Glaciimonas sp. PCH181: one gene and its partner. The protein of the gene in region 2 interacts with the protein of the main gene of each other region in a pairwise test. Links are inferred from orthologs where the notes say so. Each region holds a gene or a part of one and is shown on either strand. Other genes may lie near its edges.

Evidence for each region.
Region 1: the proteins of C7W93_RS20065 (region 2) and dnaA interact in binary tests that used the Escherichia coli proteins (3 or more experiments, as listed by UniProt). The link is inferred for Glaciimonas sp. PCH181 from one-to-one orthologs.

The regions. Positions count from the first base shown.
Region 1 is NZ_PYFP01000002.1:1,177,053-1,180,020, reverse strand. The notes cover bases 10-2,968. They hold dnaA (chromosomal replication initiator protein DnaA), read left to right. Parts: upstream 10-750; coding sequence 751-2,187; downstream 2,188-2,968. Other genes in these bases: dnaN (DNA polymerase III subunit beta), read left to right, coding at 2,523-2,968; rpmH (50S ribosomal protein L34), read right to left, coding at 68-202; C7W93_RS18535 (ribonuclease P protein component), read right to left, coding at 10-44. Outside these bases: more of C7W93_RS18535, read right to left, coding at 1-9. UniProt on the Escherichia coli protein: Plays an essential in the initiation and regulation of chromosomal replication. Binds in an ATP-dependent fashion to the origin of replication (oriC) to initiate formation of the DNA replication initiation complex once per cell cycle.
Region 2 is NZ_PYFP01000002.1:1,514,013-1,516,876, forward strand. The notes cover bases 2-2,856. They hold C7W93_RS20065 (phosphoheptose isomerase), read left to right. Parts: upstream 2-1,058; coding sequence 1,059-1,655; downstream 1,656-2,856. Other genes in these bases: C7W93_RS20055 (penicillin-binding protein activator), read left to right, coding at 2-518; C7W93_RS20060 (YraN family protein), read left to right, coding at 542-955; C7W93_RS20070 (BON domain-containing protein), read left to right, coding at 1,648-2,289; C7W93_RS20075 (peroxiredoxin), read left to right, coding at 2,565-2,856. Outside these bases: more of C7W93_RS20055, read left to right, coding at 1-1; more of C7W93_RS20075, read left to right, coding at 2,857-2,864. UniProt on the Escherichia coli protein: Required for the timely initiation of chromosomal replication via direct interactions with the DnaA initiator protein.

The sequences.
Region 1 (2,968 bases), 340 kb from region 2 along the record:
AGGGCAGAACTCTGTGAAGAGATCTCTGAACGGTCGCCTGTCACGCAAGCTGCGCCGGGTGAACGGCTTAAGCTGCTAGACGTTTGCGGCCTTTGGCGCGACGTGCATTCAGCACAGCGCGACCACCACGGGTTGCCATACGTGCGCGGAAGCCGTGGGTACGTTTACGGCGCACAACGGAAGGTTGATAAGTACGTTTCATTATGGTCTCGCTAATCAGCAGAAATAAATCGGATCTTTACACTTTGCGCGTTGCCTGCTGTTCGATCTGGCCCGCACCACATTAATGTGTTTAATACAGCGTCGGCGCAGTCAATTCAGGCAGCCAGGATTGCAATCTCGCAATTCAACGGGCAGTGAACCTTGGATTAGAACGCATTTTCCGCTTGTTTGTCAATCACTTAGCGTATTTTTGATGTGCAGCCCTGTAGCCCTGCACACAGAAAAGTAAACGCCGTGCCTGTGGATAACTTTGCCGAGCAAGGGTAGAATAGCGACTTATTGTGGCATGTGTGCGCTCTTATAGCGATATCTTCAGAGCCTGTTGTTGGCCTGTAACGAATAGCCATCCGTGAAGCAAAGAGCAGCGCAGAAATCGATATTTACTCGTGTAAATAATGAAAATCGAGCCGCGCATAAGCCTTAATCATGGGGGACGCCGAGTCTGTGCAGTAAATTTCAGGTCGCTTTTTAAAAGCTCGGCCTGATGCGCAATGATCTCCCTTCCACACCCTTTCACTAAGACGATTCATGGAAAATTTCTGGCAAAGTTGCTCCGCCCAGCTGGAGCAGGAGTTGACGCCGCAACAATTTAGCGCGTGGATAAAACCGCTTTCTCCTATTGATTATGAGGATGGACGGTTACGCATTGCCGCGCCGAATCGATTTAAGCTCGATTGGGTCAAAACGCAGTTTGCTAGCCGCATCACGACGTTGGCAGCAGAATTTTGGGAAATGCCAATAGACGTGCAGTTTATGCTGGACCCGCGAACTAATGTTGCCCGTAAGCCAAGTGTTTCTACCATGCCGGTTGCATTGGATGGTGCGCATCCGAACCCATCGCCAGCATTTTCCAATGGTGGCATGAGCAACAACAACGGTAATAGTCACTATGATCGCATGCCGGATACGCAGGCTGAATCGAGTGCGGTCATCGCGCGCCGCGACCAGTCGCGTATCAATACTGAACTAAGTTTTGACAGTTTTGTGACCGGAAAAGCTAACCAGTTAGCCCGCGCCGCGGCGATTCAGGTCGCAAATAATCCGGGCGTTTCGTATAACCCGCTCTTCCTTTATGGCGGTGTTGGCCTCGGTAAAACCCATCTGATTCACGCTATCGGTAATCAGCTTCTGGCCGATAATCCTTCGTCGAAAATTCGCTACATCCATGCAGAACAGTACGTTCGCGACGTAGTGACCGCTTACCAACGTAAAGGTTTTGACGATTTCAAGCGGTACTATCATTCGCTAGATTTATTGCTGATCGATGATATTCAATTCTTCGGTGGCAAGAGTCGCACCCAAGAAGAATTCTTTTACGCATTCGAAGCTTTAATTGCCGCAAAGAAACAAATTATTATCACCAGTGATACTTATCCAAAAGAAATCACCGGCATGGATGATCGTTTGATTTCCCGCTTCGATTCCGGTCTGACCGTCGCGATAGAGCCGCCTGAACTTGAAATGCGCGTGGCTATTTTGCTTAAAAAAGCGGCATCCGAAGGCGTTACATTCTCCGACGATGTAGCCTTTTTTGTCGCCAAACATCTGCGTTCCAACGTCCGCGAACTGGAAGGCGCGCTGCGTAAAATCCTGGCTTATTCCCGTTTCCATGGTAAAGACATCACGATTGATATCGTCAAGGATGCGCTGAAAGATCTGCTATCTGTGCAGAATCGCCAGATTTCCGTCGAAAATATCCAGAAAACAGTCGCCGACTTCTTCAATATCAAAGTCGCGGATATGTATTCCAAAAAACGCCCCGCGAATATCGCCCGGCCACGTCAGATTGCGATGTATCTGGCCAAAGAACTCACCCAAAAGAGCTTGCCAGAAATTGGGGAATTGTTCGGCGGACGCGATCACACCACGGTTTTACACGCGGTGCGCAAGATCGCCGGTGATCGGACTAAAAATCCCGAATGTAATCACGAATTGCACGTATTGGAGCAAACCTTAAAAGGTTAATTTTTCAATATGCAATTGTGACGTCGATGAGTACTAGAAATGCTTGCCAGCCTGTGGATAACATTACGCGTCGACATTATTACGACACGATAAGTGTGGTTTTTTTGTGCAGTACAAACGGGTAGAAGTACGCATAAGTTATCTGGTTGAAATGTTGGTTGAATGTCAGTGTGATCGTAAAAGTGATAAATAATCAGGCATTTAACCTTAGATTTGATCGCGATGTCATTCGTAAGTAGTCGAATTAAGTTACATTGATAGACTGGTTCAAGGCCCACTAAGATTGGGTAAAATGAAGCGATATTTGTTGAATTTCAGATAATAAGGATATAGCTATGCAATTGGTCAAAACCCACCGAGATACTCTTCTCCGGCCACTGCAGATCGTGAGCGGTATTGTCGAGCGTCGGCACACATTGCCGATTCTGGCCAATATCCTCATACGCAAGGACGGCGAAAAAGTTTCTTTTCTATCAACTGACATTGAAGTGCAAATTACGACCAATGCAAATGTCGGTAGCGGTGCTGAAGTTGCCGCCACCACCGTCGCTGCCCGTAAGCTGCTCGATATTCTGCGCGCGTTGCCAGAATCCGGCGAAGTGTCGTTAACATTAAGCAACAAGCGCATGACGGTGCAATCCGGCAAATCGCGTTTCGCGCTGCAAACACTGGCCGCCGAAGAGTTTCCGACAGTTGCCCAGGCTGAGCATTACAACGCAACGGTCACGCTGCCGCAAAAGACGCTCAAGCATTTGTTCAATATGGTCCATTTTTCGATGGC
Region 2 (2,864 bases):
TGTTGAGTATGGCGCAAGGGGTTGCCAATCCCGGCGCGCTGGATCAACTCAAGCAACGTATACAAACAGAGAATCCTTCTGCCTTGTTTGTCGCGCTCACGGCAGATCAGGCGTTGCAAGTGCGCAGCGCGGTCGGTGCCGATACGCCGATGTATGGGATTTCGCAATTGAACTCAGTCGGCAAGGATGACAGTAATCGGCTGGCAGGATTGGATGGCGTGCGTTTATTGGATATTCCGTGGCTGTTAATGGCGGATAAACCGTCGATGATGGCCTATCCGCGTCAGGCCAGCGGCGCTACGGGTGCATCGAACCCCGATCTGGCGCGGTTGTATGCGCTGGGAATCGATGCATACAATGTGACGCGGCAGATCGCAGCACGCAATCCGGCGTTTCAAATCAATGGCGCGACCGGCAAGCTGAATGTCGGTTTCGGTGTCGGCACGCCTGCTTTCGATCGTGCAGAAACTACCGCTGTCTATGAAAACGGTGTTGCTGTGCCGCTTGATGGTCGCTAAGCAAAGCGTCACGATGAAGATTTATGAAGATTTTTAATGCGCTTCCGTTTCGCTCATTGCTGCCAGAACGCCGTAGCGCGCGTCAGATCAGTGGGCAGTTGGCGGAAGACGCGGCATTAGACTATTTACAGCAGCGGAAATTAAAGCTTGTCGAGCGCAATTTCGGCTGCAAAGGTGGCGAAATCGATTTGATTATGTTGGACAATACCGGCGTGACGGACGCTTCAGCGTCGCTGGTGTTTGTCGAAGTCCGACAGCGCGCCAACCAGCGTCACGGTGGCGCGGCGGCGAGCGTTACACCCACCAAACAACGGCGGTTGATTATTGCCGCACAGCATTTTCTGCGGCGTTACCGGCAACCTCCAGCTTGCCGTTTTGATGTCATCGCAATCGATGGAGATGTCACAGAATGGATAAAAAACGCGTTCGATGCGTGAGGTTTTACACTGCACCCTTCCCGGCAAATTTCGCGACACACCAAAAGCGGCCATGCAATGCGCAATCTGCTACCCTATTTAACTCTTTTATAAACAGCCCATCATGATCAATCAACGTATCCTGGCGCATTTTCAAGAAAGCGCCGAACTCAAATCCAACGCTGCGGCAGAATTAGTGCAACCAATTGCAGCTGCAGTGGAACTAATGTTTTCTGCGTTGTCGAATGGAAACAAGATTCTTTGTTGCGGCAACGGCGGCTCTGCAGCCGACAGTCAACATTTTGCGGCTGAACTGGTAGGACGATTTGAACGTGAACGCTTGCCATTGCCAGCAATGGCGCTGACGACTGACACTTCGATTATTACCGCGATCGCAAATGATTACAGTTACAACGAAATTTTCTCTAAACAAGTGCAGGCGTTTGGACAAGCGGGCGATGTGCTGCTGGCATTTACGACATCCGGCAATTCGGCCAACATTCTGGCGGCGATCGATGTAGCGTTAGAGCGCGATATGCGTGTAGTAGCGTTGACCGGTAAAGGCGGCGGCGCGATGAACCAAAGATTGACCGACGCAGATGTGCATATCTGTGTGCCGCATGATCGGACCGCGCGCATTCAGGAAGTTCACCTGCTGACTATTCACTGCTTATGCGACGGCATCGATGTCGCTTTATTTGGAGGAGATGTGAATGATTAGTGTACAAAGTCGTTGGAATACGTTGAAACGCCCATTGGCAACCGTGGCATTATGCGGCGCGGTGGTAATGAGTCTGGGCGGTTGTGTCGGTTTGTTGTTGGGCGGCGCGGTTGTGGGCGGGTTTGCTGCCACAGACCGACGTACATTGGGTGCACAAACCGATGACAAAACCATTGCGCTTAAAGGTGAAGCACGGCTTCCCGGTGTCGTCGGCGATCCTAGCCATATCAATGTCACCAGTTTCAATCGTAAAGTTCTGCTAACCGGTGAAGTACGCGACGAAGCGGCTAAAGCTGCTGCAGAGCAAGAAGCTAAAAGCATCGAAGGCGTGCATGGCGTAGTCAATGAGCTAGCCATCGGCGATCCTTCCAGCTTCTCGCAACGTTCTAACGATACGTTCATCACTAGCAAGGTCAAAGCATCGCTGCTAGACGCCAAAGATGTTTTTGGCAACGCGGTTAAAGTGGTCACAGAACGCGGGAATGTGTATTTGATGGGGCGCGCTACTGAACGTGAAGCAAGCCGCGCAGCAGAAATCGCAGCAGGCGTTAGCGGCGTACAAAAAGTCGTTAAAGTGTTCGACTACATGACTGAAGATGAGTTGACGCAACTATCGACTGCACCACGGCAGTAAGCAGCAAAGAAAATCAGGCTGATTTGATGGCGTGGTTCTCTTGATAATTATTTAGCCGCTGGGATATTTATTTATCCGGCGGCTATTTTTGCGATGGCGAAGTGTGGTTTGCTCGACACGGCTGCTTTTGGCGATCATTCCGCCGTTGTGCTTGAATTTGAACACGAAGGGTTTGCAATAGTTGTTGAGTTGTTAATGTAAACAAGTCATCCAGCAAAGCTGCAAACAGATGATTATAATAAGGGTCTTCTTAGCCTGATCCGTATGGGATATTTATGCAAACTGACGTAAATGCAGCACCACGCAAGCGACTTTGGATAAAGCTCGCTGTCGTGATTGTTGCAGTGGCGATAGGCGCGTTTGCGACGCTGTCTTTTTCCCATAAAAGTCCTGCGCCGGATGTCAGCTTCACCAATCTTCAAGGCGAGAAGGTCTCGCTGAAAAGTCTGCGTGGTAAGGTTGTCATGGTCAATTTTTGGGCTACCAGCTGCACGACTTGCGTTGGTGAAATGCCGAAAATGATCGAAACCTATAATAAATACAAGGCACAGGGATTAGATTTTGTCGCGGTCGCG